Linked DNA regions of Hyalangium gracile. The protein of the gene in region 2 interacts with the protein of the main gene of each other region in a pairwise test. Links are inferred from orthologs where the notes say so. Each region holds a gene or a part of one and is shown on either strand. Other genes may lie near its edges.

Region 1 (14,751 bases), on a different replicon or contig from region 2:
CATCGAGGTGTACGACCGGGACCGCAACCGGCTGGCGGGGGTGAACAGCGAGGGCGAGGGCAAGCCGGAGCACTTCCCCAACCTCTTCGTCGAGGGCGAGCGCTTCGTGCGAGTGGCCTCGGCGCGCAAGGGCAGCGGCGGCTCATACACCCTGACGCTGGCCTACCGGCGCCCCAACGACGGCGAGGAGCGCGAGCCCAATGATCGGGCCGTGGACTCGACGGCGCTGACGCTCGGGCAGACGGTGGCGGCCTACATCGGCCACGCGGGAGATGAGGACTGGTACCGGATCGAATTGCCCACGCCGGAGCCGAGCACCCCGGCCCCTGATCCTGGCGAGGAAGCGCCTCTGCCGCCGCCTCCCACGCCGGCTCCGACGCCCACGGAGGGGACCGCCCCCACGCCGACAGAGGGGACTCCTCCCGCTGCGGCTGAGGGCACTCCGCCCTCCCCTGCTCCCGAGGGTTCGGCGCCCACCGCGGAGGGCTCCACGCCGCCCCCGGAGGGGACTCCCCCGGCCAGCCCCACCGGAACGCCGGGGGCCGTGGCCCAGACAGGAGACGCCGGCACCCCCGCCGCGCCTCCGGAGCCTCCGGGACTGGCGCTGAAGATCGAGCTGTCCGCCATCGAGGGCGTGCGGCCGGAGCTGGCGGTGCTCTCGGCGGCGGAGGCGCCGCTGTTCTCCCTGCGCGGCAAGGAGGGCGAGGCGCTGGCGCTGCGCAACATCGGCGTGCGCTCCACGGACAAGGTCGTCTACGTGGTGGTGAAGAGCAGCTGGGTGGGCACGGGCAAGGACGCGAAGCGCACCTACAACGCGACGAACCCGTACACGCTCTCGGTGTCACTGGAGGAGGCGGGAGCCAACGCGGAGCTGGAGCCCAATGACGAGCTCTACAAGGCGACGCCGATGAGCGGCTCGGGCTTCAAGGAGGGCTTCCTCGCGCCCAAGAGCGACGTGGACTACTACGTGCTGCGCACGACGGAGCCCATGCTGGCGAAGGTGGAGGTGTCCGGGGTGGAGCGGCTGGACCTGGTGCTGTCGGCGGTGGACGCGCCAGCGGGCGACGGGGCGCAGGAGACGGTGACGCTGAGGGCGAACGACGGCGCGCTGAAGGAGCCGGAGCGCCTGAACAACGTGTCCTGCAGCGGCAGCTGCTACTTCAAGGTGGAGGGGGCGTCGCGGAAGGTGGAGGGCAAGTGGGTGAAGGACTTCGAGAACGCGGACCAGCCCTACCGCATCACCGTCAGCGCGGTGCCGGACAACGGCAGCGAGGAGCGCGAGCCGAACAACACCGTGGACCGGGGCATGGAGCTCTCGCTGGGCAAGGCGGTGCGAGGCACGGTCTACCCGCTGAAGGACGTGGACTACTACCGGCTGGACCTGACGGATCGACCGGTGCGCACGGCGCTTCGGGCGACGCTGCTGGGCATCCTGAAGGTGGACGTGGCGCTGTACCTGCACCGGGTGGGCGAGGACGGCAAGCTGGCGCTCATGCAGACCTCCGATCGCGCCAAGGGCGACCAGCCGGAGACCATCCGCTACAGCGCCGAGCCGGGGGTGTACGTGCTGGAGGTGCGCGACGTGAAGAACCGCGAGTCGAACTTCCAGGACCCGTACCAGCTGACGGTGGAGGAAGGGGAGTAGCCGAGCGGACTCGGGCGTCACTTCTCGTTGACAAGGTCGAGCGAGGCCCCTACCTTGGGCTCGCTTCGGTCGCGGTGGTAGCTCAGTTGGTAGAGCACGAGCTTCCCAAGCTCGGGGTCGCGGGTTCGAATCCCGTCCGCCGCTCAACAAAAGGCCGGTAGTTCCTAGGGAAACCAGGGACTACCGGCCTTAGTGTTTTATGGCGCCCCAGGAGCATCCGCCTGGGTGTCCTCGCGGATGATCCTCTCGAGCCACTCCCGATTCCTGGGGAAGACCGTGCTCGTGAAGGCCGAGTAGACGGGCGCACTGCCTCCACGATTGACACCCACGAGAAGCGGGCTCTTGCCTCCTCGAGGCCACTCGAAGCACGGCCCCCCACTGTCACCCTCGTACGCATGAACCCCTGGCTGCGTGACCGTCAAGACCTCGCCCTCCACCCGGGCAATCTCCGTTCGTCCGAAGTGGCGATCTCCAATCTTCTTCTTCCGCATGTCGGCGTACCCGAAGCCCACCAGGACGACTCTCCGGCCCACGGCGACGGTCTTCCGGGCCAGTTCGACGCTCCTGACTCCCTGAACCGCATTCTCCAGGTGGATGACAGCCAGATCGGATTCCGCCGAGACGAGCGCTCCATTGCCGTCATAGAGGAGCCTGAGCCCTGGATGAGGCTCGACCTTGATTCCGACGTAATCTCTCGGAGAACCGGGCTGCCCATAGAGAACCGTCTGCACGGTCAGCCGATCCAGGCACATGGACCCGTCGATCAGCGTCCCTGGCTCGCCGGCCTCTAGCACCCACGGTTTCTCCATGCACACGCAATGCGCCGCCGTGAGGACACGCCGAGGACTGATGAGCACTCCGCTGCAGGTCGCTATCGCTGAACCATTCGAGGGCAACGTGAGCAGCACGGTGTTCGGGTAGATGTTGCCCGAGTCCAGCTTTCCTCCCAGGACATAGGGATGCTCCGAGGGAGTGCCCTCTAAAGGAGCATGCGATTTCGCTCCGGAGTTGCTCGCGCACGCACCGCAAATGACCAACAGCACCATGAGGCTCAACAGTCTCGGGTGAGGATGCATCGGATCAGGCACCTTTGAGCCAGCGATGCCGCCTGAAGCCTCCAGGCTCATCATCTGGGGTTGACGGAGCGAATCGCGGCGCGGAGCCAGTCGAGGTAGGGGTGAAGGCTGGTGAAGGTCGGCTCTCCTCCCAATCCCCTACCCGACACGCCAATGAGGACCGGCCCTCCCGAGCTCTCCCGCACACAAGGCCCGCCGCTGGACCCTCGATAGAGGTCGCGCTTCGGTTGCTCGTAGAGGACCCAGCCACTGCCCACATCCATGAACCTGGCGACCTTGTAGCGCGTGAAGCGCCGCTGCCGCGCCACCCCGCCGAGGGACTCGTCGAAGGTACCGCCGATCATCACGAAGCTCTCGCCTGCCTGAACGTCTTCGTCCGCGAGCGGGAGCGGAGAGAATGTCTCCTCGACAGAAGCCTCCAGGAGAATGAGGGCGAGATCCCCACGACTGGACTCCACCTGGCCTTGGGCATCGAGCACCACCTCCAGAGCAGGATGCGGCCGGACTTCCACGCCTTTGTGGAGCCGACTCCCGCTTCCGGGTGGAGGCGTGTCCGCTCCCGCTGGCGCATAGATCATCGTGGTCACGGCCGGACTGCCTGAGCAGGAGGTTCCGTCGATGATGAACCTGCCCGGCTTGTCCGCAGTGGAAGCGGGTCTGCGCACGCAAACACAGTGCCCCGCGGTCAGCACGAGGCGAGGGCTGAGAAGCACTCCACTGCAGAGCCCATGAATGCCCGCTTCCGTGGGCTCGGTGGTCTCGATATCGACGGCGGCGGAGTACCGGTTCACCTTGTCCAACATCCCCGCCAGCTCGAGGTAATTCAGTCTGGCAGGCTGAGGGAATTCCGGCGGCAGGGCGCCTCCTGCATCCTCCAGCGCGAGAGCACCGGCGTCACCGGGAGTCGCGCCCCCTCCCGCATCCGCTGGCGCTGGCTCCTTGCGGTTCTGGCACCCCAGTGCGGCGAACTGCATGCCCAGTACCAGGAGCATGGGGGCACACGTGGGCAGCCTGCCGGGCAGCTTGTGGGGAGTGGGCATGAACCGATCTTGATGGGAACCACCGTAGTCAGGGGCCCAAGGTCCGACAAGCACAGCGGATCTCCTCGTGTTTCCAGGGCCTTCCCGAAGGCCTTGACTGAACACAGTTTCAGGTCCACCTTGATCAGGTGAAGCCGCGTCCCGTCTCCAATCCGCCCAACCCCTGGGCGAGCACCGAGGTGGAGTACCTCGACGAGATCCCGCCCTCGCGGCTCGAGGTGCTGGAGGATCACACCCGCGAGATCCTCACGCACAACAGCAGCCCGGACGTGGGCTTCTCCTGGAGCGTCAACCCGTACCGTGGCTGCATGCACGCCTGCGCCTACTGCTACGCGCGCCCCGGCCACGAGTACCTCAGCATGGGCGCCGGCACGGACTTCGAGACGCGCATCGTCGTGAAGCCCCACGCTCCGGAGCTGCTCCGCGAAGCCTTCGATCGCCCTCGCTGGAAGGGCGAGCCCATCGTCTTCAGCGGCGTCACCGACTGCTATCAGCCGCTCGAGGCCTCGATGCGGCTCACCCGCCGCTGCCTGGAGGTCTGCGCCGAGTACCGCAACCCCGTGGGCATCATCACCAAGGGCGTGCTCATCGAGCGCGATCTCGACGTGCTCCAGACCCTGGCGCGAGAGGCCCGGCTCTGGGTGGGCATCAGCCTGCCCTTCCACAACCCGGAGCTGGCGCGAGCGATGGAGCCCTACGTGGCCACGCCGAAGCGGCGCCTGCAGGCCATCGAGCGGCTCGCCGCGGCGGGTATCGACGTGACGGTGTCCGTGGCGCCCATCATCCCGGGCCTCAATGACGAGGACATCGCCAAGGTGCTCACCGCCGCGCGAGAGGCCGGCGCCACCCGCGCCTTCTACACCCTGCTGCGCCTGCCCGGCCCCGTGAAGGCAGTCTTCGAGGAGCGCCTGCGCGAGAAGCTCCCCCTGCGCGCCGAGCGGGTGCTGCACCGCATCCGGGAGACGCGCGGCGGTGTGCTGTCCGACTCGCGCTTCAACCACCGCATGCGCGGCGAGGGGCTCTACGCGGAGACCATCGAGCGCCTCTTCGACACCACGGCGCGCAAGGTCGGCATGCGCATGGCCTTCATGACGGAGAGCGCGCCCACCACCTTCCAGCGGCCGGCGCGCCCCTCCGCTCAGCTCAGCCTCTTCTAGTCCTCCTTGCCGAGCATCCCGTCCCGGAGGCCGTCGTCCACCGGGTTGCTGCCGAGCCACACGCCGAAGAGGGCATCCGCGAAGTCCTTGCCCTCGAGCAACAGCTCCTTTCCGCCCTGGCTCCGCACCTGGGTGCCCTTGCCCGGCACGTAGGTGATCAGCAGATCATCCCCCTTCTTCAGATCCGGGATGGCCGCGTTGAGTTTGTCCAGCCGCTCCTTCAGCGCCGGCAGCTGCGCCTTGTTGTTCTTCGTCACGCCGTCGGTGATGGCCTCGGTGATCTTCGCCTTCTCCAGGTCGCGCAGCATGCTCATGCGGACGACCTTGATCTGATCCGAGCTGAGCACCTCCGAGCCCACCTTGGACGGCGTCTCCAGGTACAGCCCCGCGGCGTAGACCTTGAAGACCATCTTCTTGCGAAGGCCCGTGCCGTTGAGCTTCAGCTCCTTGCCCTCGACCGTGAGGGTCTCGGGGAACTTCACCCCCGCTACCTCCTTGTCCTTGGCCAGGGCGGGCAGCGCGAGGGTAAGGGACAGCACCAGAGCGGACAGTGTCGCTTTCATGGACTCCTCCCGACGGGGTAGGCCCCCAGGTGTAAGCCAGCCGGGAGCGCCCGTCGAGACTCGGACGCTCCCCGCCAGGAGGAATTCAGCCCGCCTCGGGCGCCCTACCCGTGCTTCTGGACGAACTGGTCCATGAAGGAGACCAGCGCCTTCACGTTGTCCACCGTCACCGCGTTGTAGAGCGACACGCGGATGCCGCCCGTGCTGCGGTGCCCCTTGAGCCCCACCATGCCCGCCTTCTTCGCCTCGGACACGAAGGTGTCGTTCAGCGCCTCCGTCGGCAGCTGGAACACCACGTTCATGTACGAGCGCGAGCCCTTCTCCACCGGCGCCCGGTAGAAGTCCGCGTGGCGATCGATTGCGCCGTAGAGCAGGTCGCCCTTCTCTCGGTTCCACTGCTCGATCTGCTTCAGGCCTCCCACGTCCTTGATCCACGCCAGCACGTTGCGGCACAGGTAGATCGCGAAGGTGGGCGGCGTGTTGTACAGCGAGTTGTTCTCCGCGTACGTCGTGTAGCGGAAGATCTTCGGGATGTCCTGGCGCCCCCGGGCCATGAACTCCTTGTCCACCACGATGAGGACGATCCCCGAGGGCCCCACGTTCTTCTGCGCGCCCGCGTAGATGAACGCGAACCTGCTCACGTCGATGGGCTTCCACAGCAGATCCGAGCTCATGTCCGCCACCAGCGGCACGCGGCCCACCTCCGGGAACGTGTGCCACTGCGTCCCGTAGATGGTGTTGTTGCTCGTCATGTGGACGTACGTGGCGGCCGGATCCAGCTGCAGCTCCGCCTGCGCCGGGACGCGCGTGTAGCGCTTCTCCTTGTTGATCGCCGTGGCCGCGATGCGCGGCTTGCCGTAGTACCGGGCCTCGTCCAGCGCCTTCTCGCTCCACACCCCCGTCATCAGGTAGTCGGCCGAGGCCTCCGGGGTGAGGTAGTTCATCGGCACCTGCGCGAACTGCTGCGAGGCGCCTCCCTGCAGGAAGAGCACCTGGTGCGTCGGCGGGATGGCCAGCAGCTCGGTCAGCAGGGAGATGGCCTCGTTGTGGACGGCCTCGTACTCCTTGCCCCGGTGGCTGTGCTCCATGATAGACATGCCAGAACCCTGGAAATCCAGCAATTCCTCCCGCGCCCGCTCCAGTGCCGGCAAGGGCAGGCCGGCGGGACCGGCATTGAAGTTGATGACGCGCATGGCAGTGTCCTTCTAGGAAGTGAACGGCGCCGCCATTCTCTCCTACGGCCTGTCGGGGGCCAGCAGGAAAGCGGGGGATGTCTGACATGTGGCGGTGGCCGACCGGACGCTCCGGGGGTCAGGAGGACAGGTGGGTTCCTCTGAGGAACTGACACAGTGGGTGCGGCGGGCCGCCCGTGGGGAGGAGTCCGCCTTTGGAGAGCTTTATCGGCGCACGAGGCCTCTGGTGGCTCGGCTGACGGCCGGGTTCGCCACGCTGGATGCGGACGAGGTGGAAGACGTGATTCAGGAGACTTACGTCCGAGCGTTCAAGGCGCTCCCGAGGCTCAAGGAAGTCTCGGCGTTCGAGGCGTGGCTCCTGTCCATCGCGCGCAACCGCGCGCGCACCCGCCTGGAGCGCAAGAGCCACCTGCGACGGCTGGAGGAGGAGACCCAGGATCCCCAGCCCGAGGCCGTGCCCGCCATGCCGGAGGCGCTCCAGGTGGAGCGGGACATCGCCGTGGTGCGTCAACTCATCGCCGAGCTGCCGGACGGCGAGGAGAAGAAGACCGTGCAGCTCTTCTACCTGGAGGGAGAGCTGTCCGCGCGGGAGATCGCCGAGAAGCTCGGCGTGGGCAAGAGCGCGGTGACCATGCGGCTGGAGCGATTCCGGGCGCGCATCAAGCGTGAGCTGCTCCGGCGCGTCCTCGCCGGGCGCTGGGAGTAAGTCATGAAGCACAAGCACCTCGACGCCCATGCGTTGAAAGCGCTGTCGGCCCGGGACCCGGAGGCGGTGGCCTACTTCCGCGAGCACCTGGCCGCGCCGTGCGACGCGTGCGAGGAGTTCCTCGTCCAGGCCCCCGACACGGACCTGCTCGACGGGCAGCTGGACTCGCTCCTGCTCGGCCTGGCGCCGCCCCGGCAGGCCACGCTGGATGAGGTGGGCTGGATGCGCCTCAAGCGCCAGCTGCGCGCGCCTCGCCAGCTCGGACGGTGGGCCGGCGTGGCGGGTGCGCTGGCGGCCTGCTTGCTCGCGCTGGTGTTCGTGCCGCGGCTGATGGCGCCCCCCTCGCAGCCGGCGTGGAGCGGCGTGAAGGGCTCGAGCCGCATCAGCCTGGAGCTGGTCGCGGCGGCGCGGGGCGCGGACGGCCAGCTGCGGCGCCTGGACTCGGGCGCGCCGGTGTCGCCGGACGACGTGCTGCTGCTGCGCTACCACTCCACCGAGGCCGGCAGCGCCCTGCTCTTCCAGCAGGTGGACAGCGGTGCCCCCGAGCTGCTCGGCAGCTTCTCGCTGGAGGCCGGGACGCACGATCTGGCCGGCCCGCAGGGCCTCACCGGGGTGAGCCTGTCGGGCGAACAGGGCCCCGTGACGCTGTGGCTGGTGGCCTCGCCAGCAGGTGAGGAATTGTCGCCAGATGAAGTCCAGACCTCGCTGAAAGGAGGAGCACCTGCCCGGGAGGACAACCCGATGTCCACGGCCAGGTTCGACGTCTTCGTCGAGAACGGCCAGAATCAGCGCTGAACGTGAAGCGCTTCTTCCTCATTCTGCTGGGAGCCCTCGCGGCTTGTGCCGGCCCGTCCGCCCATGAGAAGGGCGGACTGGTCCCGCTCAAGCTCGACGAGGCTGCGTTGTCCAATGCCTACGCACCGCGACGCATCGCGCTGCTGGTGGGCATCTCCGAGTTCCAGGATCCGCAGTGGAGGAATCTGCGCTACTCGTCGAAGGACGCGCAGGATCTCGCCACCGCGCTGAAGGATCCGGCGCGTGGGCACTTCGATCAGGTGCGCCTGCTCACGCGGCGGGAGGAGACGACACGCGCATCCATCGTCGCGGCGATCCGCGAGCTCCAGAAGGAGGCCACGCGGCCGGACGACGTGGTGGTGGTGTACTTCTCCGCGCACGGCACGCTGTCGCGCGATGGGCAGGGCGAGCTCAGGCGCTACCTGGTCACCCACGACTCCTCGTACCAGTCCATTCCGCAGACGGCGCTGTCCATGGACGTGCTGAAGGCGGAGTTCGACAAGCTGCCCAGCCGGCGCCGGCTCATGGTGCTGGCCACCTGTCACAGCGGCAGCGGCAAGTCGCTGCTGCCCAAGGAGCTGGAGACGGAGCTGGCCGGCATCAAGTCCGGCTTCTACGCGCGCCCCCTGGAGGAGGCCAGCCGCGCCTCCATGGTCTTCGCCGCCTGCGACTGGGGCGAGACGGCCCGCGAGGACGAGGGGCTGCGCAACGACATCTATACGCACTTCCTCATCGAGGGCCTGAGCGGCACAGCCGACCGCAACGCGGACGGCGCCGTCACCGCCACCGAGGCGCATGACTTCGCGCGCCGCCGCACCTTCGCCTTCACCCAGGGGCGCCAGCGCCCGTCCGCGGAGATCCTCGAGGTGGGCGCCGATCCGGTGGTGCTCTCCGGCCGCATCGATCGCCTGGGCCGCCCGGAGCTGTTCTCGTACAACCCGCGGCTGGATGGCTTCACCCTCAAGGTGGACGGCGAGCCGCGCGCGGAGCTGCCTGGAGGCGCCGCCGTGGTGCCGGGCCGCCGCACCGTGGAGCTGACCAAGGGCGACTCGGTGCTCATCCGCCGGGAGCTGGAGGTGGCCGTGGGCGAGCGGCTCCCGCTGGAGCAGCTGCTGTCGGACGCCTTCCCCAGCCGCTCCCTCGCGCTGATGGGCGGCATGTTCTCGTTCGTGGACGGCCGCAGCCGCACGGAGCTGCTGCCCGCCTCTCCCGAGGTGGGCCTGGTGCTGCGCCTGGAGGACCGGCCGCTGCAGGACTTCGGACTCCTGTTGGATGTCAGCGGCAGCCGCGGCCGCCGCACCCTCGAGCTCGTCCCCGGCTCCCAGGTTCCCTTCGTCTACACCCGCCTCACCGCGGGTGTGGGAATGCCCTACCTGTGGCGCTGGGACAAGCTGACGCTCTTCGGTGGGCCGCGCGTGGCCGCTCTGTACCTGGGGCGGTCCTTTGAAGTGGACGCCTTCACGGGCGGACAGCACTACTTCACCGTCAGCCCTGGCGTGGTAGGTGGCCTCGTGTGGCGCCTGGGCGAGCGGCTGGAGCTGACTGCCCAGGCGCAGTTGATGCTCACGTACGTCGTGGTGGATGGGCGGGGTCAGGCGGTGGGATTCACCGGCGGCCAGGCCGGCATGGGGTACCGCTTCTGATGCACCACAGACTGCACATCGCGATGGCTGTCGTCCTCGGGGCGCTGGGTACAGGCGGGTGCGGCGGGCTGGCGAATGAACCCTTCCTGTTCGGGACGGTGAGCGGACGGCTCGTCGGAGCCGACGCGTCCGTGGCGCGTGTGTCCGTCCTGGGCAAGCCCGAGCTGAGCAGCACCGTGAAGGGGGATGGCTCCTTCACGATCGAGCGAGTCCCCGCGGGCGCCGCCGAGCTGTTCATCATCGCCTCGGCGACGAAGACGCTGCGTCAGCCCCTGATCGTCCAGGGCGGGCAGTCCGTGTCGCTGGGCGAGCTGGAGCCGAAGGAGGCCAGCTTCCTGTCGGTGCGCGTCAAGTCGCCCGACAACGAGCGGGTGACCGAAGGCCGGCTGGTCTTGGAAGGTACTCCCTCGGAGCAGAGCCTGGACGACAAGGGGCGGGCGGAGGTCGGCCCGCTGCCAGACGGCTGCTACTCGCTGCTCGTGTCGGCCAGGAGCTTTCCGGACGTGAGCTCCGAGACGTGCGTGAGCGCCGGCGAGAAGAAGGAAGTGAAGATCAACCTCTCCGAGCCGAGCGGCGGGTGCGCGACCACGGGATGCGTGGACGACTACCAGTGCGCGCAGAGCGGCCGGTGCGTCGAGTGCCTCGAGGACACACACTGCGGCCCGGGCCTCTCCTGCCGTGGCTTCCGGTGCGAGGGCGGGCCGCTCTGCACGCCGTGCACCGGGGACTGGACGTGCCAGGCTGGCTCGAGCTGCCAGGCGCTGCCCGAGGGCAACGCGTGCGTGGGTCGGTGCGGCAACGGCGAGACGTGCAAGGGCGGCTTCACGTGCCAGAGCGGCCGCTGCATGCCCAACTCGGCGCAGTTCTCCGGGTGCGGCGGCTACCGTGGGGTCGGCGCCTCCTGCGGGACGGATGATGCGATCTGCCGCGGCATGGGCATCATCGAGGGCGCCTGTGTCGAGGGCACCTGCACCCTGCGGTGCAAGTCCGACGACGAGTGCCCGGAGGGGTATTCCTGCAAGGGCGGCTCCGGCGGCAAGGCGTGCCGGCTGGAGAACTGACCGCGGGAGCGGCTACGGCGCGAGGACGAGCCCCTCGCGAGCGCAGGCTTCCACGGCCTTTCGCACCTCGATCTCCGCTACGCCCGTCGCCGCCGCCACGGCCTGCGTCGAGAGCCCCTCCACCGCCATCTTCAGCACCAGCAGCGTGCGCTCCTGGGCCGCCGCGAACCAGGTGTTGAGCTCCCGCGGGTGCCGCCACAGCAGCGCCATCTCGTCACCCGCGGCGGGAGCCGACGCCCTGCCCCGCTGACGCACGAAGGCGCAGAGCTGGAACGGGTGCTGGAGCACCGTGAGCGTGGGGTTCACCGTGAGCCGCTCCACGCGCTCCGGCACCTGCTCCTCCGAGGCGTACACCGCCCAGTCGGCCCACTCGAAGCGCGCGAGCGCGGGGACGAACTCCGGCAGCCCTCGCGCCTGCGCCACGTCCGCCACGAAGGCGGGGAAGGCCTCGCCCATGCGGTTCATCTCGTAGTGACGCCCGGGGCGCGTGGCGGTGTACGTCTCCACCAGCTGCTCCCAGCGCTCGGGCCCGACGCTCTCCTGGGTGATGGGGAAGAGCTTCTCGAGCGCGCCACGCACGTGCCCGCGCACGAACCGGCCATAGATGGCCACGCGCGAGGGCGCCGCGTCCCAGCCCGGGTGCGCGGCGCGCAATTGCTCCACGCTGGAGCCGCCGCCCAGGTAGTCCGCCATCGAGTCGAAGAAGTGCCGCAGCCCGGGCTTCATCGCGCCACCTCCCGCAGCACGGCGCGCGCCTGATCGGCCTGATCCAGCACCGCCTCCATGGATGGGATGTCCTGATCCCACTCGATCAGCGTGGACACCGGCCCGGTGCGCTCCAGCACGTAGCGGTAGAGCGACCAGACCTCGTCGCAGACCGGCGCCCCGTGCGTGTCGATGATGACGTCCGGGTAGCGCTCGTGGCCCGCCAGGTGGATCTGCACCACGCGCTCCAGGGGCAGCGCGTCCACGAAGGCCCGCGGGTCATACCCGTGGTTCTGAGCGTTGACGTAGATGTTGTTCACGTCCAGCAGCAGCCCGCAGTCGGCCTGCTCGACCACGTGCCGCAGGAAGGCGGCCTCCTCCAGCGTGCCGCCCGGCATGCGCGCGTAGTAGCTGGGGTTCTCCAGCAGGAAGGGGCGCCCCACCCGCGCCATCACCTCGCGCACGCGCGGCACCACGTACTCGACCGCCTCCTCGTTGAAGGGCAGCGGGAGCAGATCATGCAGGTGGATGCCCCCCAGCCGCGAGTAGCACAGGTGATCCGAGAAGAAGGGCGCGTCCACCCTCCGCACGAGCGCCCCGAGCCGGGTGACGTAGTCCTCGTCCAGCGGATCCGGCCCGCCGATGTTCAGCCCCACGCCGTGCGGCAGCACCGTCCAGCGCTCGGCGCACGCGTCCAGGGCCCGCTGCGAGCGGCCGCCCAGGGTGAGGAAGTTCTCGGGGATGATCTCCAGCCAGTCGAGCGCCCGCTCGGTGCGCGGCAGGGCCTCGTAGAAGCCGCGGCGCAGGCCGATGCCGGCTCCCAGGGGGGTGAGTCCATGCCTCTGCGCGTAGCTCTGGGACACGTGGAGATCCTCTGACAGGGAAAACAACACGGGCGGCGGGAAGTCTCCTCCCCACCGCCCGCGTCAGCTACGGCAAGTGACTACTTGTTGCCGCTGCAGGAACCGGAGCCGCACTTGCCCTCGCCGCCCTTCTCCTGGGTGGCGGCGGGGGTGCCGGCCGCGTCGGTGCCCTCGGGCGCCTTCTGGCCGCTGCACTGGGAGTCAGCGCCCTTGGCCTCGGTGGCGGCGCCCTCGGAGGCCTTGTTGGACGCACAGCCGGTGGCCAGCGCGCCGAGAGAGAGGGTACCGACGATGGCAGCCAGAGCCTTGACGTTCATGGATGATTCCTTTCGGAACTGCGTTGGGGGTACTGCGTTGAGGGTACTGCTCTGAGTCCTACTACAGCTTGAACTGCGTGGAGCCCCAGGCGTCGACGGAGACTTCGGCGGTCTCGCCAACCTTGAGGATCAACGCCTCCGTCCGCTTGATGCCGTAGGCCTCCAGCGGAATGCGGAACCTGGCGCGCACGCGGAGCAGATCGCCCGGAGCGCGATTCTTCGTCTCGGCGCTCTCCTGGAAGTAGACGGTGGTGACCTCCACCGGCTCCTCGCGCGTCACGCCATGAATGGTGAACCGGCCCTTCGTCTGGACCTTCAAGGGCTTGCCGTTCTCGAGGGCCGCGGGCAGCGCCACGTCCTTGAACTCGAAGACGATGTCCGGGTACTTCGCCGCGTCCAGCCAGCGATCATTCTGGAGGTGCCCGTCACGCGCCTCGTTGCCCGTCTTCAGCGAGCTGACCGGGACGGAGAACTTCCCCGTGGCCTTGCCGTTCTGCACCACCACCGAGCCCTTCACCGAGTTGGACAGGCCGTTGATGACCTCCAGCGGCGCGTCGAGCATGAAGGTGACGGTGTCGCGGTGGCTCTCATCATTGAAGTTGAAGGTCTGGGTGCCGGCGGCGGGCGCGGGCCTGGCCTGCGCGCCCGCGATCAGGGGCATCAGGGTGACGAGCATCAGCACTGAGGAACGGACGAACATGGGAGCCTCTCTTCTACGGATGACGGGAGCACCGTGGATGCATGTTCTACGCAGAGGCCACCTCAGCGGTTACGGGCCGGAATCTTCCGCCGCGTCTACTACTGCGCGCTGCTGGCGCTCTGTCCGTCCAGTGCCTCACGCAACAGGCTGTCCCGAGCCGGTTGAAGCTTGACGCCGCCCGGGGTGGGCGTCACGCCGAGTTCTTCTAGCAAACCTTCAAGCCCTGCAAAAGCCGAACGATGGAGTTCCTCGTCCAGGATCCGCTGGAACAGGGGGCCTCCGGCCACCGCGTCCACCGCCGCCCCATAGGCCCCTACAGTGGCGGTGGATCCTTGCGTGGCCAACAATTCCAGGACGTGATCCAGCCCGCGCGCGTTGCCCGTGGCGCGTCGCAGCTCCACGTCGATGCGCAGGGCCAGGAACGCGCCCACCCAGTAGATGCCCGGCGGCTGGCTCTCGTCGATCATCTCCTGCGTGGTGCGCCCGTCGGCCTGCTCGCGGCCACGGCGGAAGCCCTTCACCAGCTCGTGCCAGGCGCGCTCGGCGGACTGTCTGCCGGAGCGGGCGCGCGCCACCTCCGTGAGATAGGTGGCCAGCCCCTCGGAGATCCAGGGCGTGCGCGGAAGGATCGTCGGGTGGGTCAGGTGCAAGAGCTCGTGGAGGGCCACCCAGTCGCCCACGAGCGCGGCGGGCGTGGTGTCCTGCCCCACCAGCAAGGCGACGCTTGGAGGAGAGCTCCACAGCACCATGCCGAAGACGTTGGCCTCGGCGCGGCCCGGCACGGGGTAGACGACGACGCTGACGCGCGGGTGCGGGAAGTTGCGCCGGATCGTCCGCACCTCCTCGCCCGTCTGCCGGAGCCACTCGCAGATCTGCGCATCCGTGAGGTGCGACATCCGTCCGACGATGGCCACATCCATCACCGCGTCCGTGAGCCGACTCTGGCAGCGCCGCCCACCGAAGCCGTGAACGCCCGAGTCCACGAGATCCTCGGCGGTGAGGCGATACAGCCCTCCGGGCCCGGCCTGCCATGGCAGCAGCGCCTCCACGCCCTGCACCGACAGCTCCACCCGCAGCCTGGGATCCGCCACGCGCGGGCGCATCAGCCAGGAGCGCCCGGTGACGAGCCAGTCGTCCCCCTGCCCCAGGCCGCCGGAGAAGCTCCACCAGCGTCCGCGGCCACGCGCTCCCAGCGGATAGTGGTAGCGCAGGAAGCGTGTGTTGGCCGGCACGCTCATGCCCTTCTCGCGCACAGGCAGCGCGCGGGCGTGCCCCGACTCGCTGTAG
Region 2 (14,925 bases):
TGGCAGCTTCGAGGGCGCCAAGGCGCTCACGGACACGGCGCTTCCCCCGGGGACCAGCAGCTATCGCACTCCGGAGGCCATTCGCTGGGGCTGGTTTCACCGCGGGGCCGGAACTCCCTACCAGGCCGGACCGGCTGACGACGTGTATGCGCTGGGAGTGGCTGCTTATCGCCTCTGTACGGGCAAGTACCCGCCGGCTCCCACGGAGAGTTCGGGGCCTCGACGCAGACTGCTCCGTCCCAGCGAGCTTGCGACAGTGAGCAAGGGGCTCGATCAGCTCCTGCTCACCGCGCTCAACGAGGACCGGCTGGCACGTCCACTCGCCGCTTCCTGGGCCGCCTCGCTGGAGGATGCGGCCAAGGAGAAGGATGCCGAAGCGCCCATCGTCCCCACTCCCTCCGCGGCGCGCACGGACGTGACTTCTTCTCCGGGGCCTCGGCGCCGGCGGGAGGTACCCACCTGGATGGTGATGGCTGGAGCGGCCGTGCTGGGAGGGCTGGTGGTGATGGCCGCCGTGAAGCTGAGGGACATCGGGCGCAACTCTTCAGAGCCAGCGCCAGAGACCCTTTTCGTCACCGAGCGGTGGCGAACTCCACCCGCCCAAGCTCCGGACGCTGGTGTGGGCGAGGAGGCGTTGCTGTCCGTCACACAGACGCCACAGCCAGGAGCATCCTCCTCCGGACTAGGGCTGGCGATGCCCAAGAATCCGCTGCCGGGGCAGAAGAAGCCTCCCTGCGAGCCCGAGTACGAGCTCGTCGCACTGGGGGCATGCTGGGCCATCTTCGAGAAGAAGCCTCCTTGCGGAGAGGGAGGCTACGAGTACGCGGGCAAGTGCGTGAGAGCCTCCTTCAATGCTCCGCGTCAGCCCGCCTCGGAGCAGCCATGAGCATGCGTTGGTTGACTCAGGGAGCAGGGCGGGTGACGAGCTCTTCGCGGCCGATGGGGCTGACGCCCTGCGCCAGGAGCCTCCGAGCAGCCGAGACGGAGACGCACTCCTCGGTGCCGTGGAGATGGCTGTAGAAGGTGAGGAGCTTGGACGGCTCCACGACGCGGATGTCTCCCACGAGGACGGAGGGAACACGGCGCACGAACACGTCGAGGAGGACCTTCACGCCATCCACGTGGCGCGCGTAGCGGTAGAAGTTCTCCGAGACGGCATCGAAGCGCGTCCAGGTCCGGAAGTAGCCGCGCTCGGAGAGCAGGTGGATGAGCTCGGGGAGGCGCTCGGGCTCGACGAAGAGGTCCACGTCCTTGTGGTCATGGAAGCGCTTCAGCTCCTCGTGGGGAGGGGCCATGAAGTGCCAGGCCCAGCCGCCGGACAGGGTGACGAGCGGCGCGATGGCTCGCACCTCCCGCTCCAGCACGCGCAGGCGCTCGAGGTTCCAGGGCTCATCGGTCCGCTTCGGGTTGCGAGGGTCTCCCATGGCCGGCTCCGGGCTAGAGGCGCGGACCGGACGGGAGCCTTCGTGGACGCCTGACTCCACCGTCCTCTGGTGGTCACTCCACGCGCTTGGGGTCCAGCGCGTCGCGCACCGCATCCCCGAGGAAGTTGAAGCCCAGCACGGTGATGGCCAGGGCGAGCCCGGGGAACAGCGCCACGTGCGGCGCCACGAGCAGGTACTGCGTCCCCTGGTCCACCAGCGCGCCCCAGGAGGGTGTACCCGGTGGCGCTCCCAGTCCCAGGAAGCTCAGCGAGGCCTCGGCGAGGATGGCGCCGGGAAAGGCGAACGTGGCCTGGATGAGCAGCGGCCCCGCGGCATTCGGCAGCAGGTGCCGGAAGAGGATGCGCGCGTTGCCGCTCCCCAGGGCTCGGGCCGCCTGCACGTAGTCTCGCTCGCGCAGCGTGAGCACCTGCGCGCGAGCCAGCCGCGCGTAGCCCGTCCACCCCGTGAAGGACAGGGCGAACACCACGTTGGCGAGGCTCGGCCCCAGCACCGAGGTGATGAAGATGGCCAGCAGGATGCCCGGGAAGGCGAGCAGCACGTCCACCAAGCGCATCACCGCCTCGTCCAGCAGGCCGCCCACGTACCCCGCCAGTCCTCCCAGCGTCACCCCCACGAGCGCCGACAGCACCACGGCGAAGAACGCCACCACGAGAGACACCCGCGCTCCGTAGAGGACGTGGGTCAGCACGTCGATGCCGTTCTCTCCGGCTCCCAGAAGGTGGCGCGTGCTCGGAGGGTCCAGCTCCGCGGACAGCTCGATGGCCTCCGGCGTGTACGGACTGAGCACCGGAGCCAGCAGCGCGGTGAGCACCAGCAGCACGGCCACGCCCAGCCCGAACCTCCCGCCGAGCGTGCGCAGCCGGAACCCCCGGCGCGTGACGGCTCCCGGCGCGACGGCGACCACGGGGGAAGCCTCGCTCACGAGCGCCTCCTCACACGCGGGTCCACCAGCGCGTACGCCACGTCGGTCAGCGTGTTCACCAGCACGTAGCACAGCGTGAACATCAGCACCGTGGCCCGCACGGTGTTGTAGTCGCGCTTCTCGATGGCGGTGAGCAGCAGCGTGCCCATGCCTGGCCACGCGAACACCTTCTCGGTGACGATGGCGCCGCCCAGCAGCGTGCCGAACTCCAGCCCCAGCACCGTGAGGATGGGCAGCAGCGCGTTGCGGAACGCGTGCTTCCACAGCACCACGCGCGGGTGCAGCCCCTTGGCTCGTGCCACCGTCACGAAGTCCTCGCGGAGCGTCTCCAGCATCGCCGCCCGCGTCATCCGCGACAGGAAGGCCGCCAGCGCCGTGCCCAGCGTCAGCGAGGGCAGCACCAGGTGTCTCCACGACTCGGCGCCCGACACGGGCAGCCAGTCCAGCCAGAGCGCGAAGACGATGATCAACATGGGGCCGAGCCAGAAGCGCGGCAGCGCCACGCCCGCCACCGCCACCCCCATCGCCGCCGTGTCCACCGCCGTCCCCTTTCGCGCCGCCGCCGCCACTCCCAGCGGAATCGCGATGGCCACCGCGATGAACAGGGACGCCACCGTGAGCCACAGCGTGTTCGGCAGTGCCTGGCCGATGGCCGGCAGCACCTTGCGCTGGAACGGTGGCAGCGAGGTGCGCAGCTCGCCCGTGGCGAAGTCCTGGGTGAACGTCCACAGCTGCGTGTACCAGGGCAGGTCCAGCCCCACCGCGCGCCGCAGCGCCTCCCGGTCCACCTCCGTGGACTGCTCGCCCAGCATCACGTCGATCGGGTCGCCCGGCACCAGGTTGAGAAAGAGCGAGATGAGCAGCAGCGCCCCCACCACCGCGATGCTGGCGGAGATGGCGCGCCTCATGGCTCCACCCTCCGCGCCCGCGCCAGGGACGTGAGGAAGCCATTCGCGCTGGGCTCGAAGCCCTCCAGCCGCCGGGACACCACCGCCACGCTGCTCTCGTGCCAGAGCGGCGCGTACGGGAGCAGCGCGTCCAGCCGCTCCTGCACCCTCGCGTAGAGCGCCGCGCGCTGTGAGGGCTCCACCCGGCTCGCCTCGTCCAGCAGCGCGTCCAGCTCCGCATCCTTCAGAGCCCCCCGGTTGAAGCCGCCCCAGTGGTTCTCCTCCGTGGGCACGTTCCTCGAGTGGTACGCCCCGCGCATCAGGTCCGGCTCGATGACCGACGCCCACTTGAGCGTCACCATCTCGAAGTTGCCTCGGCGGATGTCGTTGAAGAGCGTGCCGAACTCCAGCGAGCGTACCTCCACCGCCACGCCTCCTCGCGCCAGCTGCTCCTGGAGCACCAGCGCCACCGACTTGCGGAACCGGTCCGTGCTCACCTTCAGGCTCAGCGTCATCCGAGGCTGGCCTCCCGGCCCATCCGGATCCGGGTAGCCCGCCGCATCCAGCAGCCTCGCCGCCTCGGCCGGGTCATACCGGCAGCCCTCCTGCGGCGCGTGGGCCCAGTGCGTGGCGGGCAGCATGCCCGTGGCCGGCTCCGCCAGTCCGTGGAACTTGTGCTCCACGATGGGCTTCACCTCCAGCAGGTGGCACACCGCCTGGCGCACCCTCACATCCGCCAGCGGCCCGGAGCGCAGGTTGAAGCCCAGGTATGCGTAGCCCGTGCCGGGCCGGACGAGCACGCGCAGGCCCGGCTCCTTCCTCAACAGGGGCAGCACCGCTGGGGACACCGCGTTGGTCACCAGGTCCGCGCGCCCCTTCAGCAGCTCCAGCACTCGCGTCGTCTCGTCTCGGACGACTCGGAAGTGCAGCCGGGAGATGCCCGGAGCCCTCGCGTAATACCCCTCGAAGGGTACCAGCGTGAGGTGTTCCTCATCCGGTTGGGCCTCAAACCGAAACGCTCCGGCTCCCACCGGGTGCGCTCCCTGAAGCTCCACGCCACCCAGGCCTGCTCGCTCAGCGGGCAGGATGCTCAGCGACAGCTCCGCCAGCAGTGGGGCATAGGGCCGTCGCAGGTGGAAGCGGACGGTGCGATCACCTACCACCTCCACCTCCTGAATCACCTCGTACCGGTCCACCTTCGGACTGCGCAGCGCCCGGTCTCGCACTCCGTCATAGGTTGCCTTCACGTCCGCGGCCGTGAGCGCCGTGCCATCATGGAACGTGAGCCCGGGGCGCAGCGTGAACTCCATGACAGTGGGGGACAGCGCGCGGAAGGACTCGGCCAGCGCCGGCACCGGTCGGCTGGTGTCATCGAAGGTGACGAGCCCCGGCGCGATGAGCTGGCCGATGCGCTGGCCAATCGCTGTCAGCGCGAAGCGGTCATCCAGGCTGTCGGGTGGCGCCTCGACCAGCACCGTGATGCCGTCGGGGGTTCGGTCTGGTCGGCAGCCCGCCAACAGTGCGAGCAGCATCCCCAGGGCGGCGCGGCGGAGCAGAGCGGACATCCGTTTCCAGCTTGTGTCACACCCGGGTGGTAGGGTCGACGGTGTTGCGCACCCCCGTCAGGCCCTTATTTCACCGCAGCGTCATGAAGGCGCTGGAACTGAAGGTCGGTTCACAGGGTTGCAGGTGCGTCTGGCTCACCGCCCGATGAAGAAAAGTCCACATCCTCGGCAGCGCAGCTTCGCCTGGCGGATGAGCGAGCGCCCAGACATGGACGCGCCTACTCTTCCTCCCTTGATTCTGGGGGATCTGCTTCTCATGATGGCCCGCGTCTTCCCCGGAGCCTTTGTGCAGGTTCATCGAGCCAGTGTCCTCTTGGCCGCGACGGCCGCGATCATTCTTTCGCTTCCCGCAGCCCACGCCGCCCCGGCGGACAAGCGGGCCGAGCGTGAGGCGCTGAAGACGGCGTTGCTCGACGTGCTCCAACGCACGCCCCTCAAGGCCAGCCGCGTGGGCATCCACATCCAGAGCCTGGATGACGGCTCGGTGGTGTTCAGCCAGAACGCGGACGATCTGCTCAACCCGGCCTCGAACGTGAAGCTCGTCACCTCGGCCGCGGCGCTGGCGACGCTCGGGACGGAGTACCGCTTCGACACCGAGTTCCTCGTGGACCCGGAGCTGCCGCCCGACGGCAAGGTCAAGACGCTCTACGTGCGCGGCAAGGGCGACCCGTCGATGACGACCGAGCGCCTCTATGGTGTCGTCTCCGAGCTGTTCCACGGCGGCCTGCGCGAGGTGCAGGACATCATCATCGACGACTCGTGGTTCGACGCCGAGCGCACGCCGCCCGGGTATGACCAGGAGGAGTCGGACCGGGCCTACATGGCGCCCACCGGCGCGGTGAGCCTCAACTGGAACGCGACCGCCATCTACCTGCGGGCCGGTGAGGCTCCGGGTGCCAAGGGCACCGTGGAGATGGAGCCCCCCAGCGACTTCTTCGTGGTGGAGAACGGGCTGACCACGGGCAGCCACCGGGCCCGCCGCGTCTCGGTCGCCAGCAAGCCGCTGGGCGACAAGCAGCGCATCGTGGTGAAGGGGCAGCTGCCGTCGGACCAGGGCGCCGTGAGTGTCTGGAAGAAGATCGACAACCCGCCCATGTACTTCGGCTACACCTTCAAGGAGCTGCTGAAGGGGCGCGGCATCAAGGTGAAGGGCAAGGTGAAGCTGGGCCTGGCTCCCTCGAGGGCCAGGCTGGTGCACGTGGCCCAGTCGGACACGTTCGACGTCATCCTCAAGCGGCTCAACAAGCTGTCCAACAACTTCGTCGCCGAGACGCTGCTCAAGACGATGGGCGCCGAGCTCAAGGGCGCGCCGGGCAGCTTCCAGAAGGGCATCGAGGTGGTGGAGTCCTTCCTCGAGCGGGAGGTGGGCCTGCCCAGCGGCTCGTACGTGATGAAGAACGGCAGCGGCCTGAACGACACCAACCGCTTCTCGGCCACGCAGCTCACGCGCATCCTGCGCTTCATGCACTCGCGCTTCCCGCTGGCGCCCGAGTACCTGTCCTCGGTGGGCATCGCCGGCAAGGACGGCACGCTCAAGTACCGCTTCGAGGGCAGCGAGGCCGTGGGCCGCCTGCGCGCCAAGACGGGCACGCTGGAGAATGTGTCCGCGCTGAGCGGCTACGTGCAGGCCACCGGCGGGGAGCTGTTCGTCTTCGCGATGATGGTGAACGACTACCCCGGTCGCTCGGGCCCCGTGGTGCAGGGGCTGGATGCGCTGGGCGCCGCGGTGGCGGCCACGGGCTCCTCGATGGGGCCCTCGCGCGCGGTGGCGGCGCTCTCGGACACTCCGCGTCCGGGCGGTGAGCTGGGCGCGGTGGCCAGCCGCATCAAGACGTACCTGGAGCTGGGCAAGCAGCGCGACCAGCGCAACATCAGCTTCCTGCGCACGGCGTGGCGCAGCGAGCGCGACCCGGCCGTGCGCGCCGTGCTGGCCGACAGCCTCTACCAGTCCAACCCGAGCGACTACCTGGGCGCGCGCACGCTCCTGGACAGCTACTCGGCGGCCTCGGACGTGTACGGCCGGCTGCGGGCCGTGGCGCGCGAGCTCTCCGTGGACGTGCCCGGCGTGGGCAGCATGGTGGAGCTGGCCGCGGGCGGCAACGCGGAGGCGCTGGCTCGCGTGGTGGAGCTGGCCGGGGCCTCGCGTGGGGACGGGCAGGCGGAGACGGAGCTGTCCGTGGCCCTGGGCGAGGTGGCTCGCACCGCGCCAGAGGAGCTCGTCGTCGCCCTGCGCGAGTCCGGCAACTCGGAGCGGGATGTCGCCGTCTCCCTGCTGGCCCGCGGGCTGGTGCAGGTGGGCGACGCGGACCACCCGTTCTGGAAGTCACTGCGCAAGCAGCTCGGCGCGCCGGATCCGGCCCTGGTGACGTTCGTGCGCAACCTGGACGCCACGCTCTCGCAGAAGGTGGCCGAGCAGAAGGCGCCTCGGGCTCCGGACACGGTGGAGGCGGTGTCGCCGGGCTCCGCGGCTCCCGTGGGGCCGGGGCCTTCGCGCACGGCGGAGACCCGCCCTGGCGGGTGAGGCCCGCATCCCCGTGTGATTTCAGGGATCTCCCGGGGCGAGCAGGCAGGCGGGCGTTGACGCCTGCCTCGTGGGCCCGAGGATCAGCGCGCGCGTCGCTCCCATCGTGTATACCTGTCAAGTATTCCGCCAGGTGATGAACCTGCGGGATGGCGCCGATCCGTGGTGGATCGGCTACCCAAGGAGCCGGTCCGAGGTGGACGGGCTATAGAAAGGGCAGTCATGGCTGGAGGCGTCAACAAGGTCATCCTCATCGGCAACCTCGGAGCAGACCCCGAGGTGCGCTTCACCCCGGGCGGTCAGGCGGTCGCCAACTTCCGCATCGCCACCAGCGAGAGCTGGAACGACAAGAACGGGCAGAAGCAGGAGCGGACCGAGTGGCACCGCATCGTCGTGTGGGGAAAGCTGGCGGAGCTGTGCGGCGAGTACTTGAAGAAGGGCCGGCAGTGCTACGTCGAGGGCCGCCTGCAGACGCGCGAGTGGACGGACAAGGAGAACCGGAAGAACTACACCACCGAGGTGGTCGCCACCTCCGTCACCTTCCTGGGCGGCCGTGATGCGGGCGCCGGGGATGGGGGCGGGGCCCGGCGCGGCGGTGGCTCGTTCTCCCGAAGCGGGGAGCCCGACTACGGCGCGCCTCCTCCGGGGATGGACGATGGCGGCATGAACCAGAGCGGTGGCAACGGGGACGACGACATCCCGTTCTAGGCTCCGGAAGACGAACCGGCCGCCCCCAATACCCGGGAGCGGCCGGTTTTGTTTTCAGGTGGTGCGGGCCGCCCGCTACATGTCGATGGAGTGCCCGGTGCCGGGGCCGAACGCCTCACCGGCCTGGAACAGCGCGTAGATGGCGCCCCACGCCATGGCCGTCAGCACCAGGAAGATGATGATGACGAAGGGCTCGAAGCGGCGCATGGAGCGCTCGCTGGCGAAGATGCCCCAGGCCATGCCGAAGTTCTGCAGCCCGTTGGCCACGTGGTACGCCACGCCGAGCGTGCCCACCAGGTAGACGAAGAGGGTGGGGCCGTGGAAGCGCATCTCCCGGGCGATGTCCTCGAAGGCCTCGGGGCCGTGGCCCAGCAGGCGCGGCTCCAGGAAGGCCTTCCACAGGTGGGCGCCCAGGAAGGCCAGCACGCCCACGGCGGTGACGCGCTGGAGGATGTACTTGAGGTTGCCGTAGTTGTTGTAGGCGAGGTTGTTGGGCCGGAAGCTGAACAGCCGCACCAGGCCCCACCCGGTGTGCATCAGCAGCGGCACCAGGGAGATGAGGAAGCCCAGCGCCATCGAGAACGGGTGCGCGTACGTCGTCACCGAGCTCTGCCACGCCGCGGCGCCGCTGAAGGCGGCCAGGTTGTCCCAGAGGTGGTTGATGGTCCACAGCGTCAGGGGGAACACCGCGAGGAATGAGCCCAGGCGGGACTGGAGGAGCGGGTTCTTGCGAGGAAGGGCTGCGGCTTGGGTGCTCATCGGGACTCCGGCGACGCGCGGACGGGCCACTCCGCGGGTAGGTGGGTCGGACCGGGCGTTATAGCCGGTCCCGGTGAACGAGGGGCTGGGATATGCCAGCCGGGGTGGCAGCCGGGGCGCTCGGAGGCATAAGCCGGGCCGATGCCTGGGGCTCCAACCCCTCCTTTCCAGGGTAACCGAGGCGCCGGGCGCCTTCCCCATTGGCGAGCGCGGCGGTGTTGGGCACGCTACAGCCTCTCCTTATGGCCGATGAACTCGTCAGTGGACTATTGAAGGACGTGGACGTCCGAGTGGTGCTCGCCCTCACGTCCGAGCTGTCTCGCCAGGCGCGGGCGACGCACAAGAGCGAGTCGGCTTCGGCCGCGCTGCTCGCCCAGGGGCTCACCGCCGCCGCGCTCCTGGCGGCGCTTCAGAAGGGGGAGACGCGCATCAACCTGCAGCTGGAGTGCGACGGGCCCCTGCGCGGCTTCTTCGTGGACGCGGACACCTCCGGGCTGCTGCGGGGCTACACCAAGAACCCCCATGTCACCCACGTGGGCGCCGAGGGCGAGTACCGCTGGCGGCCGGTGTTCGGCAACAAGGGCTACATCTCCGTGCTGCGCGACATCGGCGAGGGTGAGTACTACCGCTCCTCGGTGGAGCTGGAGCGCTTCGACTTCGAGCAGGACCTGGAGCGCTACTTCACCATCTCGGATCAGGTGGCCACGCAGCTCAAGCTGGAGCAGGTGGCAAAGGTCAAGGACGGCACCACCGAGCCCCTGGGGGTGGTGGCGGGCATCATCCTTCAGCCCCTGCCGAACGGGGACCGGGAGGCCTTCCAGACGCTCGGCCGCCAGCTCAAGGAGAACCTGCACGGGGTGCTCCAGGCCCATGCCGCCGAGGGCGGGGCGGCGGTGCTCAAGGCGCTGCTGCCGGGCCGCAATGACTTCGAGGTCATGTCCCGCTACCCCCTGCGCTTCTCGTGCACGTGCAGCCGGGACCGGGTGAAGAACGCGCTGCTGGCCATGGGGAAGGAGGAGCTGACGGATCTGCTGGAGAAGGACGGGAAGGCGGAGGTGACGTGCCAGTTCTGCACGACACAGTACGTCATTCCCGGAGACGAGATCCGCGCGATGCTGGAAGCCGCAATGAAGTGACGTACAGCGTGCAGCCCAGCGCCGGGGGCCTACGCGGGAAGTAGCCCCCGAGCGTCGCTCAAGATATGACGTGGGCGCACCTCAGCTGGAGTCCTCATCCGTGGCCACGAAGCGCGCAGTGTCCGGCAAGGGCAAGACCTCCAAGAAGGGCAAGTCCGCGCCCAAGCCTTCCAAGCAGAAGGTGGAGAAGCTGGTCTCCATCCCCTCGGACGTCGTGCTGGCGCCCCAGGCCGAGGTTCCGCGCATGCCCACCGGGAGGGACCAATCCCGGCAGCGCTCCGCCGTGCAGGAGCTGTCGTGGGCGGACTTCGACAGGGCGGTGCAGGCGCTGGCGGGCGCCATCCGCCAGGACTTCAAGGTCGAGGCCGTGGTGGGCGTGGCGCATGGCGGCGTCTTCGTGGGTGGGGCGCTCTCGAGCGCGCTCGGCTGCGAGTTCTTCCCCGTGCGCATCACCCGGCGCAGCCGCGACCGCGGCAGCACGAACAAGCCCCAGCTCTCCGGCGAGATGCCGCGCGAGCTGAAGGGCCGGCGCGTGCTCATCGTCGATGACGTGGCCGCCAGCGGCGACACGCTGGAGATGGCCACCGCGCTGGCGAAGAAGGTGGGCGCCCGCGAGGTGAGGACGGCGTGCATGGTGGCCCGGCCCGAGGGCTATGAGCCGGACTATCGGGCGCTGTCGACCCAGGCGTTCCTCGTCTTCCCCTGGGACTACGAGCCCACGGGCGGGGTGGACCGCTCCGACGTGGACCCGGATCTGGCCGGGGCCTGAGCGGCTGCCTCGGGCGTCCCCTGGATGACGTTTGCGCTGCCCTGTCCCCCGCGCGGGCGAGCGTCTGCGCGTTGCGTGGGCCCGACCTGTCCCGTAGTCTGGCCGGGATGTAGGACACCCCGTCTTCTCGCGACCTGGGACGGGGGCCCACGGTGGGGGAGACCGCTCCATCCCGGAGCGGGCACAGGCAGGCGCACGAGGAACGGGCCGGCGCGATGATCATCGGCACGGCGGGGCACATCGACCACGGCAAGACGTCCCTGGTGAAGGCCCTCACCGGTATCGACACGGACCGGCTCAAGGAGGAGAAGCGCCGAGGCATCACCCTGGAGCTGGGCTTCGCCCACCTCACGCTGGATGATGGGACGCTGGCGGGCGTGGTGGACGTGCCCGGCCACGAGCGCTTCGTGAAGGCCATGGCCGCGGGCGCCGGGGGCGTGGACCTGGCGGTGCTCGTGGTGGCCGCGGACGAGGGCGTCATGCCCCAGACGCGCGAGCACCTGGACATCTGCCGCCTGCTCGGGGTGAAGGCGGGCGTCATCGCCCTCACCAAGAGCGATCTGCTGGCGGAGCTGGGCGAGGAGTGGCTCGCGCTGGTGAAGGCGGACCTGGTGGCGCTGACGGCGGGCACCTTCCTGGAGGGAGCGCCCGTGGTGCCCTGCTCCTCGAAGACGGGAGACGGGCTGAAGGAGCTTCGGGCCGCGCTCACTCGCGCGGCGCATGGGCTGCCCCAGCGGCCCTCGGATGGCCCCGTCTTCCTGCCGGTGGACCGGGTGTTCACCATCAAGGGCTTCGGCACGGTGGTGACGGGCACGCTGCTGTCCGGCACGCTGGCGGTGGAGGAGAGCGCCTCGCTGCTGCCGGGACGCCCCGGCCCCTTCCGCGTGCGAGGCCTCCAGGTGCATGGCCAGGCCGCGCAGAAGGTGCAGGCGGGCCTGCGCACCGCGGTGAACCTCGTGGGCGTGGAGCCCGAGGAGATCGATCGCGGCATGGTGCTCGTGCGCGCCGGCGAGCTGCCCGAGACGCGGATGCTGGACGTGGAGCTGAGCCTGCTGCCCGCGGTGGAGGAGCCGCTGCCCCGGCGCCGCAAGCTGCTGCTGCACCTGGGCACCGCGCAGGTGGAGGCCACCGTGGCGCTGTTGGACCTGGAGCGGCTCGAGCCCGGGGAGACGGGGCTGGCCCAGCTGCGCCTCTCCGCGCCGCTGGCCGCGCTCGTGGGGCAGCGCTTCATCCTTCGAGGCTCGCGCGCGCTGCCGGGGCGCGGTGCCACCGTGGCGGGCGGCCGCGTCCTGGCCATCACTCCGCCGCGCCGCCGCAAGGGCGCCTCCGCCGTGGTGGCTCCGCTGCTGGAGGCGGACGCCGGCGGGCACGTGGCGTGGCTGCTGCGCCAGGCGGGCTACCGGGGGCTCACCCAGGCGGAGCTGTTCGGCCGCTCGGCGATGCCACCCAAGGCGCTCTCACGCACGCTGGAGCTGCTGGGCTCTCGGGGTGGGGCGCTGCTGGTGGACCGGGACAAGCGCCTCTATCTCTCCGGCGAGGTGTTCGAGGGGCTCCAGAAGCGGGCCCTCGCGCTGCTGGCCGCCTTCCACGAGCGCGAGCCGATGCGCGAGGGCCTCTCCCGCGAGGAGCTGCGCCAGCGCCTCTCGCCGGAGCTGGACCCGCGCATCTTCCAGCGGGTGGCGCAGGCGCTGGTGGACACGGGCAAGGCGGAGCTGGACAAGGAGGTGATGCGGCTCAAGGGCCGAGGCCGCACCCTCACCGTCAGCGACGAGGGAGCCCGGGCCCGGGTGGCGGCGGAGCTGGCCGCGACGGGGCTCGCGCCTCCCACCTTCAACGAGCTGGCGCAGAAGCTCCAGCTGCCGGCGCCCCGGCTCCAGGAGCTGCTCAAGGTGATGGTGTCCGAGGGCCTCATCGTCCGGGTGAGTGACGAGCTCCACTTCGACGCGGGAGCGCTGGGAGGCCTGCGGGAGCGACTGGTGGGCTGGCTGCGCGAGAAGAAGGAGATCTCCACCCAGGCCTTCAAGGAAATGGTGGGTCAGAGCCGGAAGTTCGTCATCCCCTTGTCGGAGTACTTCGATCGGGAGAAGGTGACGCTGCGAGTGGGTGAGAAGAGGGTGCTGCGCCGGGGATGAGCCAGATGCCTTACAGCCAGGGGGCCCTGCGCACCCTGATCGAGACCTTCGGCAACCCCATGGTGGTGTTGCGCCAGCGCGAGCTGTGGCTGGCCAACGCGGCCTTCCTGCGCCTGGTGGGGCTCTCCCGGGAGCAGGTGGAGGGCCGCCCGGCCCTGGACTTCGTCAACCCGGACGAGCACCGGCGCCTGTCCGCTCTCTTCCAGCGCATCCTCGAAGGGGACCTGCGCACCCCCTCCAGGGTCTTCCGGCGCCTGGTGCCTTCCTCCGACGGGCGGATGCATGAGCTGGCCGCCGCCATGCAGGACGTGGTGCTGGAGGGCGGCGAGAAGGGGCTGCTCGTCAACCTCTTCGAATTGGTGGAGCGACCCCCCTCGGTCACCATGGCCGAGCGCCTGGTGGAGACGTCCGCGCGCCTGGTCGGCGTGCACTCCGAGGAGGAGGTATTTCAGGTGGCGCTGGAAGGCCTGGCCTCCGCGGGCTTCCGCGCGTCCTTCCTGCGCTGGGATGGCAAGGAGCTCTTCCTGGCCGACGGCAGCCCCCTGCCCGAGGAGATGGGACTGGCGGCCGAGGCGCTCGGAGAGGGACGCGCCATCTATGGAGGGGTGGAGGCGGGCGAAGCCACCCATGTCTACCTGCCCCTGGGCGATGCGCGTAACGGCGTGCTGCTGGTGGAGGGCCGAGGGCTCGATCCGACCCACGGCTCCACGCTGGCGCTCTTCGCCAAGGTCGTCGGCACGGCGCTCTCCGAGGCGCGCGTGGAGGCCGAGCGCATGCGCGGCCAGTGGGAGCTGCGCGTGCTGGCGGCGGTGGCGCGTTTCCTCGCCCAGCCCGTGCCGCCCACCCCCGAGTCCTTCCTCGAGCGCCTCGCGGGGCTGCTCTCCGCGGACGCGGCGCTGCTGCTGCTCCGGGAGGAGCCGGACGCTCCCTTCGTGCTCACCGCGCAGGTGGGCCTGGCGGAGCTGAGCGGCGCGGTGACTTCGCTGGGCTCCGTCCTGGGCGACACGGCGGTGAAGGTGGAGCAGGGGCGGCTCTCGACGAAGGGCGAGGAGAAGGTGCTCTGGGATGTCTCCGGAGGGCGCTTCGGCAGCGGGCTGGCGGTGCGCATCATGCGCGGAGGGCAGGTGAGCGGCACCCTGCAACTGTTCCGCGTGCCGGGCCGGCCCTTCCAGGAGGCGGACCTGCGGCTGCTGGCGACGATGGTCGAGCTGCTGGTGACGCTGCTGGAGCAGCACCGCCTGCGCGCCGAGTCCGCCCGGCAGCTCTCGGAGACGCGGCTGCTGCTGGAGCTGGCCCGCACCACGGCGGGCGTGCTGGACTCGGCGGGCATCCTGGATGTGGCGGCGGACTTCCTCGTCCGCCTGCTGGATGTGTCCGACTGCCACATCTTCCTGTACGACGAGCAGGCCAAGCTGCTGCGAGGCGCCGCGGGCTCTGTCACCCACCGCGACTTCCTGCGCGGCCTCACCCTCCCGCTGGACGACGGCAGCTTCACGTCCCGCGTGGCCCGCGAGCGTCGCCCCCTCTTCATCGAGGATGTGGACAAGACGTCGGGCGGCTACAGCCCGGAGCTGGCTGACCGCTTCCAGGCCAAGGCCATCCTCGGCCTGCCGCTCACCTCGCGTGACGAGCTGATCGGCGTGGTGGTGGTGGATGACACCCGAGGCCCGCGCGCCTTCGGGCCCGCGCTCATCGAGCTGGCCGAGGCCACCTGCGGACAGATCGCCCTCTCCATCGCCAACGCGCGCCTCTACGAGTCGCTGTGGGGCTCCTACGCGGAGCTGGCCGCCGCCCGCGCGGAGATGGTCAAGCGCGAGCGCCTGGCCGCGCTGGGCGAGCTGTCCGCCATCGTCGCCCACGAGGTGCGCAACCCCCTGGGCGTCATCTTCAACGCGGTGACGTCGCTGCGCCGCCTGCTCAAGGTGGAGGGGGATCCGGCGATGCTGCTGGACATCCTCACCGAGGAGAGCGACCGGCTGAACCGCATCGTGGCGGACCTGCTCGACTTCACCCGGCCGAGGGACCCCATCCTCCAGCCGGAGGACCTGGGCCGCGTGCTGCTGGATGCCATCGAGGCGGCG

Evidence for each region.
Region 1: the proteins of selB (region 2) and serC interact in binary tests that used the Escherichia coli proteins (3 or more experiments, as listed by UniProt). The link is inferred for Hyalangium gracile from one-to-one orthologs.

What each region holds. Positions count from the first base shown.
Region 1 is NZ_JAHXBG010000016.1:149,465-164,215, forward strand. Bases 4,631-7,420 are described here. They hold serC (3-phosphoserine/phosphohydroxythreonine transaminase), read right to left. Parts: upstream 6,675-7,420; coding sequence 5,586-6,674; downstream 4,631-5,585. Other genes in these bases: KY572_RS29485 (PA0069 family radical SAM protein), read left to right, coding at 4,631-4,918; KY572_RS29490 (chalcone isomerase family protein), read right to left, coding at 4,915-5,481; KY572_RS29500 (RNA polymerase sigma factor), read left to right, coding at 6,805-7,380; KY572_RS29505 (hypothetical protein), read left to right, coding at 7,384-7,420. In the rest of the region: KY572_RS29465 (ABC transporter substrate-binding protein), read left to right, coding at 1-1,645; KY572_RS29475 (trypsin-like serine protease), read right to left, coding at 1,843-2,775; KY572_RS29480 (trypsin-like serine protease), read right to left, coding at 2,772-3,524; more of KY572_RS29485, read left to right, coding at 3,890-4,630; more of KY572_RS29505, read left to right, coding at 7,421-8,175; KY572_RS29510 (caspase family protein), read left to right, coding at 8,178-9,818; KY572_RS29515 (carboxypeptidase regulatory-like domain-containing protein), read left to right, coding at 9,818-10,879; KY572_RS29520 (HvfC/BufC N-terminal domain-containing protein), read right to left, coding at 10,892-11,605; bufB (MNIO family bufferin maturase), read right to left, coding at 11,602-12,447; KY572_RS29530 (hypothetical protein), read right to left, coding at 12,528-12,764; KY572_RS29535 (YceI family protein), read right to left, coding at 12,826-13,464; KY572_RS29540 (M61 metallopeptidase family protein), read right to left, coding at 13,563-14,751. UniProt on the Escherichia coli protein: Catalyzes the reversible conversion of 3-phosphohydroxypyruvate to phosphoserine and of 3-hydroxy-2-oxo-4-phosphonooxybutanoate to phosphohydroxythreonine. Is involved in both pyridoxine and serine biosynthesis.
Region 2 is NZ_JAHXBG010000006.1:507,205-522,129, forward strand. Bases 10,422-13,385 are described here. They hold selB (selenocysteine-specific translation elongation factor), read left to right. Parts: upstream 10,422-10,927; coding sequence 10,928-12,844; downstream 12,845-13,385. Other genes in these bases: KY572_RS15090 (phosphoribosyltransferase), read left to right, coding at 10,422-10,712; KY572_RS15100 (ATP-binding protein), read left to right, coding at 12,841-13,385. Outside these bases: KY572_RS15045 (serine/threonine protein kinase), read left to right, coding at 1-886; KY572_RS15050 (hypothetical protein), read right to left, coding at 903-1,424; KY572_RS15055 (ABC transporter permease), read right to left, coding at 1,498-2,367; KY572_RS15060 (ABC transporter permease), read right to left, coding at 2,364-3,275; KY572_RS15065 (ABC transporter substrate-binding protein), read right to left, coding at 3,272-4,819; dacB (D-alanyl-D-alanine carboxypeptidase/D-alanyl-D-alanine endopeptidase), read left to right, coding at 5,106-7,340; KY572_RS15075 (single-stranded DNA-binding protein), read left to right, coding at 7,563-8,048; KY572_RS15080 (succinate dehydrogenase), read right to left, coding at 8,124-8,807; Hsp33 family molecular chaperone HslO, read left to right, coding at 9,050-9,943; more of KY572_RS15090, read left to right, coding at 10,044-10,421; more of KY572_RS15100, read left to right, coding at 13,386-14,925. UniProt on the Escherichia coli protein: Translation factor necessary for the incorporation of selenocysteine into proteins. It probably replaces EF-Tu for the insertion of selenocysteine directed by the UGA codon. SelB binds GTP and GDP.